DNA from 3 places in the Geodermatophilus sp. SYSU D00758 genome. Region 1 is predicted to be linked to each of the others. Evidence: riboswitches for the same ligand, from Rfam matches in the RefSeq annotation. Region 1 holds a riboswitch; each other region holds the start of a gene.
What was found. A riboswitch is a leader RNA that binds a small molecule or an ion and turns the genes downstream of it on or off. The one in region 1 is predicted to bind cyclic di-AMP.

Region 1 (4,259 bases):
CCGGCGGGACGGCGGGACCTCAGCCGACGTGGCTGACGTGGACGTGGTCGAAGTGGTTGGCCGTCGCGCTGCCGCGGTCCTCCATCGCCTTCCACGCACCATCCGGCGAGGAGAGGATGCGCTGCTGCCAGATGAGGTAGTCCACGCCCAGCTCGTCCCAGTGCGCCACGTGGTAGGCGACGATCGCGTCCCCCAGGGCGGCGTCGTCGTTCACCATGTAGTCCAGCGCCAGCCCGGCCGGGTGGCCGTTCGGGTCGGCCGCGCTCGCGCGGGTACCGCCGATGGTGATCAGCGCGGCGCCCCGCACGTTGGCGACCACCTGGTCGGCGGCGGCCTGGACCTGCGGCCGCACGGCCCCGGCGGTGTTGCTGATGACCGCGGCGCCGCTGGTCACCGCCGCCTGCTCCGGGGCGGGCGCGGCCGCGGCGGCCTGGGCGGCGACCGGTGCCGGGACGGCCGCCGGCGCGGAGTCCCCCGCGGACGGGGCCGGAGCGGCCTCGGGCGCCGGAGCGGCCTGGGCGGCCCCGTCGCGCTCCCACCCGCCGGTGCGCTCCCCGCGGGACGCGCGGTCCGAGCCGTCGCGGTCCTCCGAGCCGTCGCGGCTCCGGGAGCGGTCCACCGAGCCCTCGCCCGACCGCTCCTCGGAGGCCTCCTGGGCCGACGCGGCGCCGGTCAGCTGCAGCACCTGGCCGGGGTAGATCCGGTTCGGGTTCCCGCCGATCACGTCGGTGTTGCGCTGGTACAGGTCCCGCCAGCGCTCGCCGTACGCGGCCGCGATGCGGGCGATGGTGTCACCGCGCCGGACGGTGTGGGTCTCCTCGGCGACGGCGTCCCCCCGCTCCGCCGCGGCCTGCTCCGGGGCCGCCGGCGCGGGGGCGGCCTGCTCCGGGGCGGCCGGCGCGGGGGCGGCGGGCTGGGCGGCGGCCGGGGTGGTGCCCTCGGCGAGGTACTTGCCGCAGGTCGGCCAGGCGCCGATGCCCTGCCCGGCGAGCACGGCCTCGGCCACCTCGACCTGCTGGGCGGGCGTGGCGAGGTCCGCGCGCGGCGCGAACGCGGTGCCGCCGTAGGCCGACCAGGTGCCCGGGGCGAACTGCAGCCCGCCGTGGTAGCCGTTGCCGGTGTTGATGGCCCAGTTGCCGCCGGACTCGCACCGGGCGACGCCGGTCCAGTCGTGGGTGGCGGCGGCCTGGGCCGGGGTGGCCAGGACCCCGATGCCGACCACCGTGGCGCCGGCGGCGACGGGGACCCCGGCGAGGGCCTTCTTGGTGCGGACGTAGCGGGGAGCGCGGTGCTTGGACATGGATCTCCCGATCACCGCCGGCGAGGTGAGCTGTCGGGTTCGGGCGATCGGTGCCCGGCCGCGGTCACGCGGCTTCACCCCGGAGACGCGCGGTCCGGCGGCAGCCGGCACCGGGCGACGCGAGTGGGTCCCCCACCCCTGCCCTGGGCGGATCGGTGGACGACCGGTGGGCAGGGTTGGGCGGACCGGCGCCGCGCTCTCTCGTGTGCTGAGCGCAGCCAGAACGCTACGTGCCGTTATGGCGGTTGTCGCCGTGATGCACCCCACGGCGGGAAGGTCTGGCGTGTCGCCGTCCACGCGCGGTAGTGGACCGACCCCGCCGTGTCACCGAACCGGGTGAGGAGGGGCCTACCGCCCGGGTGCGGGGCGCACCCGGCGCAGGATGCCGGTCAGGTGAAGCGCGGGTCCGGGGGCAGGCGCGGGTTGAGCAGGTGCGCGACCAGGGCCGTCCAGCCGGTCTGGTGGGTCGCGCCCAGGCCCTCGCCGGTGTCGCCGTCGAAGAACTCGCTGAACGTCGGGTGCTCCCGCCACAGGTCCGAATCGCTGGACTCGATCCGCTTGCCGTCGGCCGGCCGCTTGCCGCCCACCGGCCGGAACAGCGCGGTGAGGCTGTTGTCCACCAGATCGGCGGCCTCGACGAGGGTGCAGCGGTTGCCCGACCCGGTCGGGATCTCGATGGTGAAGGCGTCGCCGTAGTACCGGCCCAGCGTGCGCAGCTTGTCGGCGAGCAGCACGTTGACCGGGAACCACACCGGGCCGCGCCAGTTCGAGTTCCCGCCGAAGAGCTTGGTGCGCGACTCCCCCGGCTCGTACTCGATGGACACGTCGCGGCCGCCGACCTGGGCGAACACCTGCCCGGTGGCCTTGGACAGCGACCGGATGCCGTAGGGCGACAGGAACTCGTCGGTGTCGAACATCCGCTGCAGGATGCGCGCCAGCCGCTCCTCCCCCACCAGCGAGAGCAGCATCGTGCGCCCCTCGGGCCCGGACCGGCTGCGCAGCGGCCGCATGAGCTCGGGCCGGCGCCGCTGCAGCCAGCGCACCCGCTCCGCGACGTCCGGCAGCTGGGCGACCCACCGCGGGATCTCGGTGACCCCCAGGATCGGCAGCAGCCCGACCATCGAGCGCACCTGCAGCGGCTCGGCCTTGCCGTCCGGGGCGACGAGGACGTCGTAGAAGAAGCCGTCCTCCTCGTGCCACAGCGACACCTCGTGCGAGCCGAAGGCGTTCATCGCCTGGGCGATGGCCAGGAAGTGCTCGAAGAACTTGGTCGCCGTCCCGTCCCAGGCCTGGTCGAACCGGGACAGCTCGAGGGCGATCTTGAGCATCTGCTGGCAGTAGAACGCCATCCAGCTCGTGGCGTCCGACTGCTCGAGCCGGTAGCCCGGGGGCAGCGGCGCCGAGCGGTCGAACAGCGCGATGTTGTCCATCCCGAGGAAACCGCCCTCGAAGACGTTGGACCCGCCGGCGTCCTTGCGGTTGACCCACCACGAGAAGTTGAGCAGCAGCTTGGTGAACACCCGGACCAGGAACTGCTGGTCGCGGTAGCCGTCGATGCGGTAGACGTGCCAGGCCGCCCACGCGTGCACCGGCGGGTTGACGTCACCGAAGGCCCACTCGTAGGCCGGCAGCTGGCCGTTGGGGTGCATCGCCCACTCCCGGCACATGAGCACCAGCTGCTCCTTGGCGAAGTCCGGGTCGACGTGCGCGAGCGGGATGCAGTGGAAGGCGGTGTCCCACGCGGCGAACCACGGGTACTCCCACTCGTCCGGCATGGAGATCACGTCGGCCAGCGCCAGGTGCCGCCAGCCGGTGTTGCGCCGTCCCCGCCGCCGCCGCGCCTCCGGGGCGTCGACGTCGGGATCGCCGTCCAGCCACTGCGCGACGTCGAAGCGGTACAGCTGCTTGGTCCACAGCAGCCCGGCGTAGGCGCGGCGGGCGACGTGCCGGTCCTCGTCGGAGAGGCTCTCGTGGATCACCGAGCCGTAGAAGTCGTCGGCCTCGGCGCGGCGGGTGGCCAGCACCGCGTCGAACCCCGGGCCGAAGACGTCCTCGTCGGGGGCCGGACGGCGCAGCCGCAGCCGCACGCTGACGCTCTCCCCCGGCCCGACGGCGTCCCACCGGTACCAGAACGCGGCCTTGGTCCCGGAGTCCGAGGGGTTGATCCGCGACTCGTCGCCGTGCACGACCCGGCGGTCGATCCCGTCCTTGGGGAACCGGCTGGCGTTGCGCTCGGCGCCGAAGAGCGTGACGGCGTCGGTCTCGTTGTCGCAGCACAGGACGACGGGGTCGCCCTCGGCGGCGAGGTGGTAGCGACCGAGGAAGCCGTGCTCGGCCTCGACCGCCTCCAACCCGGAGACGGTGAGCGTCGGCGCCAGGAGCTGGGTGAGCACGCCCTGCCGCTTGTCCCCGCCCCAGGACCACGTGTTGCGGAACCACACCTGCGGCAGCAGGTGCAGCGGCGCGGGATCGGGGCCGTGGTTGGTGGCGGTGACGACGATGCAGACGTCGTCCGGTGCGGCCTTGGCGTAGGTGACCTGGACGTCGAAGAACCGGTCCTCGTCGAGGACGCCGGTGTCGGCCAGCTCGTACTCGCGCTCCAGCCGGGACCGCTCCGCGTTGACCCGCCGCAGCTCCTCGTAGGGGAACTCCGCCTGCGGGTAGCGGTAGAGCCACTGCATCCAGGAGTGCGTGGGCGTGCCGTCGACGGCCCACCAGTACTCCTTGGCGTCCTCCCCGTGGTTGCCCTCCTCGTTGGTGAGGCCGAACAGCCGCTCCTTGAGGACGGGGTCCTCCCCGTTCCAGAGGGCGACCGAGAAGTTGAGGAAGCCGTAGCGGTCGCAGATGCCCCCGAGGCCGTCCTCGCCCCACCGGTAGGCCCGGGCGTGCGCGTGGTCGAACGGGAAGGACGACCACGCGTCGCCGTCCTCGGAGTAGTCCTCCCGGACGGTCCCCCACT
Region 2 (4,259 bases), on a different contig from region 1:
TGCGCGTCGGCGGCGCGGTCGGCCGCAGCCGCCTGACTGAGGCCCTCCGCACGGGCCCGGTGGCTCGTCCGGACCTCCTCGTCGATGAGCGCCTGCTCCTCGGCCTCCTCCGCCGAGGACGCGGGAGCACGGCCGGCCAGCGCGCTCTCCCAGCGGGCGGCCTGCTCCTCGTGCTCGGCCGCCTCTGCCTCCCGCGAGCGCCCGGCCGCGGCGCGGTCGTCGGCCCGCCGCTCACGCCGGCGGGCCGCCTCGTCCCGTTCGTCCGCGGCCGCGTCGCGCAGGCGGGCGGCGCGGCTGCGCCGCCGGCCGGCCTCGTCCCGGTGCTGCGCCGCCTCGTCCCGCTGCCCCGCGGCCGCCTCGCGCGCCTCCTGGACCTCTCGGAGGCGCAGCTCGGCAGCGCGCCGGTTCTCGTCCTCCCCCACCGCGCCACCTCCCGACGGTGCCCGCGACCCATCATGGTCCCGGCCGGCAGGCGGCGGAACGGCGGCATCAGGTGCCGCAGAAGGTCCGGTAGGGGACGCCGGTGTCCGGGCCGGGGGCCGCGTACCGCGCCAGCCCCGGCCGCTCGTCGAAGGGCCGGGTCACCGCGTCCAGCAGCTGCCGGAACGGCGCCAGGTCGCCACCCTCCGCCGCGGTGAGCGCCTCCTCGACCAGGTGGTTGCGGGGGACGTACACGGGGTTGACCCGGTCCATGCGGTCGGCGTCCGGGGCGAGGGCCAGCCAGCGCTGCGCCCACGCGTCGAATCCGGCGAGGTCGAGGACGAGGTCCCGGGCGCGGTCGACGTCCCCGCGGGCCGCGGCGCCGAGCGCCCGGAAGGCCGTGGTGAGGTCCACGCCGTTGCGCTGGAGGAGGCCCAGCAGGTCGTCGGCCAGCGCCCCGGCCACCGCGTCGTCCAGGCCGTCGGGCAGCCCCAGCTTGGCCCGCATGCCGGCCGTCCACGCCGCCTCGTAGCGCGGGCCGAAACCGCCGAGGGCCTCCGTGGCCACCGCGACCGCCCGGTCCGAGTCGTCGTCCAGGAGCGGCAGGAGGGCCTCGGCGAACCGGGCCAGGTTCCACTCCGCCGCCGGCGGCTGGTTGCGGTACCGGTAGCGGCCGCCCACGTCGACGGAGCTGAAGGAGGCGTCCGGGTCGTAGGTGTCCAGGAAGGCGCAGGGCCCGTAGTCGATGGTCTCGCCCGAGACGGTCGTGTTGTCGGTGTTCATGACCCCGTGCACGAAGCCGACCAGCATCCACCGGGCCACCAGGTCGGCCTGCGCCGCGACCACCGCCTCGAACAGCGCCCGGCAGGGGTGGTCGGCCTCCGCGGCGGCGGGGTGGTGGCGGGCGATCGCCACGTCGGCGAGGCGGCGCAGCAGGTCGACGTCCCCCGTGGCGCGGGCGTACTGGAAGGTGCCGACCCGCAGGTGGCTCGCGGCCACCCGCGCGAGCACGGCGCCGGGCAGCAGCCTCTCGCGCCGCACCGGGCGCCCGGTCGCGACGACGGCGAGGGACCGGGTGGTCGGGACGCCGAGCGCGTGCATCGCCTCCCCGACGACGTGCTCGCGCAGCATCGGCCCCACCGCGGCCAGACCGTCCCCGCCGCGGGAGAACGGCGTCGGCCCGGACCCCTTGAGGTGCAGGTCGCGCAGCCGGCCCCCGGCGCCGGTCAGCTCGCCGAGCAGCAGCGCCCGACCGTCCCCGAGCCGCGGGACGAAGGAGCCGAACTGGTGGCCGGCGTAGGCCTGCGCGACAGGCCGCGCGCCCTCGGGCACGGCTGTCCCCGCCAGGAACCGGACGCCGTCCGGGCCCCGCAGCGCCTCCGGGTCCAGGCCGAGCTCGGCGGCCAGCGGCTCGTTGAGCACCAGCAGGCGCGGCTCCGGCGGCTCCACGGCCCGCCACGGGACCGCGAGCTCCGGCAGCTCCCGGGCGAAGGAGTCGCCGAGGGCGACGGTCAGGGCGGGGACGGCGGTCACGTCCGCAAGGGTACGGAGGGCGGCGGACGGGCCGGCCCGGGCACCCGCCGCCCGCGACACGCCGAGCCGCACGCGACGCGCCGCGAATTACCTGCGGAGTCGCCAGTAGAGACGCATCAGCGTTGTCGGGAGTCCACGACACCCCTACCGTGACTGCGGTCCGGCCGGTCGTACTTCCTCCACCGGGGGAACCGCGCCGGGCGCCGCCGAGTCGCGTCCACCAGCACGGACGCGAGCCGGGGACCCAACCGAACCAGTGGGGTGAGTCCCGTTCCCCGAGCTCCGCTCGGGAACGGGTAGGGCGTTTCCCCGCCCGAACCCGTCAGCTAACCCGGTAGGCGGCCATGGGAAGAACGGAGAGCCACCGAATGGTGCGCCGACGGGCCCGTCCAGCGCCCGTGACCACTCGCAGTCGACACCGCGGCGCGCTCCCCCTGCGCGTCTAGGTCGGTCCGCGCAGCCAGGTCGGCACAGCCGCCGCACCCCCGCCGTCACCCGGCGCCGGTCGGGCTCCACGCCTGATCGAGCCGGACCGCCGGGGACCCCGCGCGCGGCTGCCGGCCGCGCCTGCCGACCCGCCTGTCGATCCGGCCTCGCGCCGCCACCCCATCCCGCACCGCCGTCCCAGGCGGCCGTCCGACGACGGTCGCCGGGGGACCGACCCCTCAGGAGTTCCTCAGCCATGCTCGGAAACAGCCAGCACCCCGCCACGCCCGACCGCTCCGCCGACGTGGTCACCCGTCCCCGGACCGCCCGTCGCCGGGCGCTCCAGGGCGTGACCGTGGGTGCCTTCTCCGTCGCCCTGGCCCTCGGCGGCCAGTCGGTCGCCCAGGCCGACGACCACCGGGACGGCCGGGGTGACGGGCACTGGCGCTCGTGGTCCAGCGGCCAGGCCGCGGCCGCACCGGCGCCCGCGCCGGCCCCGGCCCCGGCCGCGGCTCCGGCTGCGGCCCCCGCCGTCGCGCCGGTCGCCGCCGACCTCGTCGGTGCGCCCACCGCGACGTCGACCGCCTACAGCGCCTGGGCCCCGCACGTCCGCCCGGTGGTCGCCGAGGTCGCGCAGACCTTCGGGGTGTCGACCGTCTACACGCGCCCCGGCCACTCGCCCACGCAGGAGCTCGCGGCCGACTTCATGGTCTACAGCGACTCGGCGAGCGGCGACGCCATCGCGCAGTACGTCCTGGACAACGCCGACCGGTTCAACGTCGAGTACGTCATCTGGAAGCAGCGCATCCACATGGCCGGCGGCTCGGGCTGGCGGGCGATGGAGGACCGCGGGTCCGCGACCGCCAACCACATGGACCACGTCCACGTGAGCTTCACCCCCTGACCGACCGCGTCGGCAGGCGGGGGCGCGGTACCGGGACACCGGGTCCGCGCCCCCGTCGCCGGCGGGTGTCCTGCCCGGGTGACCCGCGAGGAGGCCCGACCGGCGGCTCCCGGGACGGGCCGCTCCGGCCCCGGCGGGTGACGGGCTCGCGGACCCACCCTCGTTCCCACCTCAACGTATAGCGCCACCGTGGTCTTGCGGCAAGACCCCGGGGAGCCCGCAGAATCGCCGGCCGGAGGCGGGCGTGCGGGCCGAGGGGGTCGCGGGATGCAGCAGGTGTCGTCGACGGGTGGACCGCGCCGGACGTCGACCGGGGCCGGGGAGGTCCACCCCCCACCGGCCGGTGCGTTCGACCTCCCCGGTCGCCTCGCGGCCAAGGCCGACCCGGCGCTGATCGCCGGCGACGAGGAGCACTTCGCGGCCGTGGCCGAGGGTCTGCAGCGATCGGTCGCCGACCTCTCGGCCCGCCTGGAGGCCGAGCGCCGGGCACCCGGCGGCACCGGCCAGGAGGCGCTGGACCGGGACCTCGAGGTGCACCGGCTGACCGCCCGTCTGCGCACCCTGCGCCGCTTCGGCCTGGACCTGTGCCTGGGCCGCATGGTCCGCGCCGACGAGCCCGCTCCCGTGTACGTCGGGCGGCTCGGCCTCACCGACGGCTCGGGCCGCCGGCTGCTGCTGGACTGGCGCTCCCCCGCGGCCGAGCCGTTCTTCGGCGCCACCCACGCCGACCCGATGGGGCTGGCCAGCCGCCGCAGGTACCGCTGGACCCGCGGCCGGGTCACCGACTACTGGGACGAGGTCTTCACCCCGGACGGCCTCGAGGGGCACGCCGCCCTCGACGACCAGTCCGCGTTCATCGCCGGCCTCGGCGGGCACCGGTCGGGCCGGATGCGCGACGTGCTCGCCACGATCCAGGCCGACCAGGACGCCATCATCCGCGCGGGGTCCCGCGGTGCCCTCGTCGTCGACGGCGGCC
Region 3 (4,259 bases), on a different contig from region 1:
CATGAGCTCGGCGCGGGTCCGCACCCAGGCGCCGACCGCGCCCGGCAGGAGCACCGCCAACCCCAGGGCGCCGACCGCCCCGACGACGTCCTCCCAGGTGCCGGGGCTCCACGGCCGGAACAGCGCGACCGCGGCGGCCACCGCGGCGGCCCAGCGCACCGGCCACCGGTCCTCCCACCGGCCCACCGCGTAGGAGGTGAAGGGCAGCGCCGCGGCGATCGCGGGGGCGGTCGCGGTGAGGAGGGCCGCCAGGGCGAAGGGGACCAGCGGCGCGCGGCGGCGCAGCAGCAGGAGCAGCAGGGCCAGGACGGCGGCGCCCGCGGCCAGCACCGCATCGGGCAGGACGGCGTCCGGCGTCCCGGCGCCGGCGGCCACGCTGAGCCCCGACACCAGCGCGATGAGGACCTCGAGGGCCACGCCGCGCCGGCGCAGCCCCGGCCGGACGCGCTCGCGGATGCCCACGGCGGGAGCCTAGGGGGGCGCCGCCCGCCCCCGGGTCGGCCGGTGGTCGGAGCGGGTGTCCACTTCCGGATGACGCGGTCGCGACTCCCGGCGACCCCGGTCCTGGCCGCCCGGCCGACGCGGGGACCGGCCGCCCCGCGACAGGCTCCTCCCCGAAGCGGACACCCCGAGGAGGAACCCCCGATGATCGAGGTCAGCGGCCTGACCAAGCAGTACGGCGAGCGCACCGTCGTCGCCGACGTGTCCTTCACCCTGGAGCCGGGCACCGTCACCGGCTTCCTCGGCCCGAACGGGGCCGGCAAGTCCACGACGATGCGGATGATGACCGGCCTGGTCCCGGCCACCTCCGGCACCGCCCTGGTCGACGGCCGGCCCTACGCGCAGCTGCCCAACCCCGGCGCCGTCATGGGCACCCTGCTCGACGCCTCGGCCGTGCACCCCGGCCGCACCGGGCGGACGCACCTGCGGCTGCTGGCCGCCGCGATCGGCGTGCCGGCCGGCCGGGTCGACGAGGTGCTGGACCTGGTCGGGCTGGCCGACGCCGGGCACCGCCGGGTCGGGGGCTACTCCCTCGGCATGCGCCAGCGGCTCGGCATCGCCGGCGCGCTGCTGGCCGACCCGCCGGTGCTGGTCTTCGACGAGCCCGCCAACGGCCTGGACCCGGAGGGGATCCGCTGGATGCGCGACCTGCTGCGCGGGCACGCCGCCCGCGGCGGGACGGTGCTGCTCTCCAGCCACCTCCTGGGCGAGGTCGAGCACACCGTGGACCGGCTCCTGGTCATCGGCGGGGGCCGGATCGTGGCGGACGGCTCCGTCTCCGAGCTGCTCGGTGCCGACGGGACCGTCGTCCGCGCCGAGCGCCCGGCCGACCTGCGGGCGCTGCTCGAGGCCCGCGGGCACGCCGTCACCGCCGAGCCCGACGGCCGGCTGACCGTCCCCGGCGCGACCCCCGCCCAGGTGGGCGCGGTCGCCGCCTCCGCCGGCCTCGCCCTGGTCGACCTGCGCCCCGCGCAGCACGGCCTCGAGGACCTCTTCTTCCAGCTCACCGCGGCCGCCTGAGCGGCCGCCCACCGCACACCCCGACCACCGCAAGGAGCGCACCGTGACCGCCGTCCTCACCCCGCCGTCCACCGCACACCGCCCGGCCGTCCGCACGGGCGCCGCCGGCCCGGCCACCCTCGTGGGCCTCGAGGTCCGCAAGTCCCTGTCCACCCGGTCCGGCCGCGCCGTGGCCCTGGCAGCGGCGCTGCTGCCCCCCGCGGGTGCGGCACTGGCCTCGGCCGTCAGCGAGGACCCGCTCATCGCGGTCGCGTCGCCGCTGGCGATGATGGGCATGCTCACCGCGCTGGTGCTGCTGGCCCTGGGCGTGCTCTCCACCGCCGGGGAGTGGACCCACCGCACCGTGCAGACGACGTTCCTGCTCACCCCGCAGCGGGGCCGGGTGCTCGCCGCCAAGGCCGCGGCCCTGGTCCTGCTCGGGGCGGGGCTGGCCGCCGTCTCGGCGGCCGCCTCCGCCGGCGTCCTGGCCGTGTTCGAGCCGACGGCGGCCTGGGACGGCGTCGGGCGGGTGCTCGCCGTGGCCGTCGTCTCCGGCGCGGCGTTCACCGTCACCGGGGCCGGCATCGGCGCCGCGGTCGCCAACGCGCCCGCTGCCCTGACCGGCACCTACCTCGTGGTGCTGGGCGTGATGCCCGTCGTGCAGGCCTTCCGCCCCGAGATCACCGAGAAGCTCGACCCGACCGCGGCGGTCCTGCGGCTGGCGGAGACCGGGTCGGGGGCCACGCCGGCGCTGGTCCTCGCCGGGTGGGTCGTCGTCGCCACCGTCGCCGGGGCGCTGGTCACCCGCCGCCGAGCGGTGGCCTAGCCGGCCGGGCCGAGGGCCCTCCCCTGCAGGGGAGGGCCCTCGGTCGTGCCGGTCAGTACCAGTTGTTGGCCTGGAAGTGGCTCCAGGCAGCGCAGGCGCTGCCGTAGCGGTTCTCGATGTAGATCAGACCCGCGTCGATCTGCCGGTACGGGTCCGACGTCTTGGCGATGCCGGTGCCGGCCCACGTGGAGTCGAGGAACTGGGCGATGCCGTACGCGGTGCTGGTCGGGTTCTGCGCGTCCGGGTTCCAGCTGCTCTCCCGCTCCCACAGCTGCTCCAGGCAGGAGAACTGCGCGGCGTCGCCGCCGAGCGCGGACCGCGCGTAGTCCTTGTACGCCTGCTCGGTGCCGCCGGCCGGGGCCGGTGCCGGTGCGGGGGCCGGTGCGGGAGCCGGGGCCGGTGCCGGCGCGGGCGCCGGTGCGGGGGCGGCTGCTGCCTCTACGGCCGGCTCCGCGCCGCCGCGCCAGCTCCCGCGGTCGCCGTCCCGGTCCTGCGACCAGCCGCCGCGGTCGCCGCCGCGGTCGTCGCCGGGGGCGGCCTGGGCGACCGACTGGCCGGCGAAGGTGACGGCCAGGGACAGGGCGCCGACCGCGGTCAGCAGGCGCAGGGCGCGGCGACCGCGGGGCGGCCGGATCGCGTCGGTGGTGTCGTGCTGGGTGGGGGCGTGCAGGGTCGTTCCGTGCATCGGAGAGATCTCCTGGGGTGTGCGGTGACCGGGCGCGCGTCCGTCGGAGGACGGCCCGGCGCAGGACAGGGCAACGCGGCACGAGGCCTGGACGGGCAGGGGCCAGCCACCGGCGCGCTGCACCTCCTGGAGCGCGGAACGGCTCCGGCACGGCGCACGCGGGCGCCGCGGCTCGGTGCAGCGGGGCGGCTGGGGCCTGCTGGATGCGCAGCCGGGGCGCGACGGGCCCGGACTGCGGCGCCGCGGGCCTCTGAGGGCCCCGGGCGGATGGTTCTCCGTTCTCCCCTGGCCGCCTACCAGGTCAGCTGACGGGTTCGGGCTGGGAGTGCCCTACCCACCTCCGAGCGGGCTCGGGGGTGGGACTCACCCCGGTGGTGCAGGTGGGTCCCCGGCTCGCCCCACCGCGGTGGGTGCGACTCGGCGGCATCCGGCGCGGCCTCCCCGGCTGGGGAGGTGACGACCGGCCGGACGCAGTCACGGTAGGGGCGTGACCATCCCGTGACAATCGCTCGTGCCGGACCGGTCCGTCGCCGTCGCGGCCCTCGCCGGACCGGCCCGGCCGGGGCACCGCCGCGCCGACCAGCGCGGGTCCCGCCCTCCCGGCCGGCGGGACCGCGCGACCGGCCGGGAACCGGGCGGGGAACCCCACCGCGTGTCGGCAACGGGCAGCGACGCCGCGGCCACGTCCGCGCGCCGGCGGGCACGCCGGGGGTCCCGGTCTCCCGGGCACCCACCGGCCGGGCCGGCCGCGCGTGATGCCGGTCGCGTTGCGGAATGGCCGGGCACCCCGGGACGTCGGCATCCCCCGTGGACCTCTTCTCCCCCGTGACCCTGGGCGACCTCGAGCTCGCCAACCGCGTCGTCATGGCCCCGCTGACCCGGATGCGCTCGGGAGCCTCCGGCGTGCCCGGCGACCTCGTCGTCGAGCACTACCGGCAGCGCGCCGGCGTGGGGCTGGTCGTCACCGAGGGCACCTACCCGAACCACGAGGGCCAGGCCTTCGTCGGCCAGCCCGGCATCGTCACCGACGAGCAGGTCGCCGGCTGGCGGCGGGTCGCCGACGCGGTGCACGCCCGCGGCGGCCGCGCCGTCCTGCAGGTGATGCACGGTGGGCGGGTCACCCACCCCGACGTCAACGGCGGGCGGCGCGTGGTGGCCCCCAGCGCGATCGCCATCGACGGCGCGGGGCACACCGAGAAGGGCAAGCAGCCCTACCCGGTGCCGCACGCCCTGACCGTCGAGGAGGTT

Region 2: linked by a shared signal. The riboswitch ahead of ACI8AC_RS17125 (hypothetical protein) and the one ahead of ACI8AC_RS21020 (LysM peptidoglycan-binding domain-containing protein) in region 1 are both predicted to bind cyclic di-AMP.
Region 3: linked by a shared signal. The riboswitch ahead of ACI8AC_RS05910 (aggregation-promoting factor C-terminal-like domain-containing protein) and the one ahead of ACI8AC_RS21020 (LysM peptidoglycan-binding domain-containing protein) in region 1 are both predicted to bind cyclic di-AMP.

The regions. Positions count from the first base shown of each region.
Region 1 is NZ_JBJGYK010000041.1:2,520-6,778, forward strand. It holds gene ACI8AC_RS21020 (LysM peptidoglycan-binding domain-containing protein) at 20-1,300, opposite strand; cyclic di-AMP (ydaO/yuaA leader) riboswitch at 1,300-1,460, opposite strand; gene ACI8AC_RS21025 (MGH1-like glycoside hydrolase domain-containing protein) at 1,690-4,259, opposite strand, start outside.
Region 2 is NZ_JBJGYK010000024.1:9,618-13,876, forward strand. It holds gene ACI8AC_RS17115 (hypothetical protein) at 1-422, opposite strand, end outside; gene ACI8AC_RS17120 (protein adenylyltransferase SelO) at 490-1,953, opposite strand; cyclic di-AMP (ydaO/yuaA leader) riboswitch at 2,158-2,307, shown strand; gene ACI8AC_RS17125 (hypothetical protein) at 2,636-3,283, shown strand; gene helR (RNA polymerase recycling motor ATPase HelR) at 3,551-4,259, shown strand, end outside.
Region 3 is NZ_JBJGYK010000005.1:165,122-169,380, forward strand. It holds gene ACI8AC_RS05895 (sensor histidine kinase) at 1-462, opposite strand, end outside; gene ACI8AC_RS05900 (ABC transporter ATP-binding protein) at 646-1,521, shown strand; gene ACI8AC_RS05905 (hypothetical protein) at 1,565-2,326, shown strand; gene ACI8AC_RS05910 (aggregation-promoting factor C-terminal-like domain-containing protein) at 2,379-3,011, opposite strand; cyclic di-AMP (ydaO/yuaA leader) riboswitch at 3,287-3,444, opposite strand; gene ACI8AC_RS05915 (alkene reductase) at 3,819-4,259, shown strand, end outside.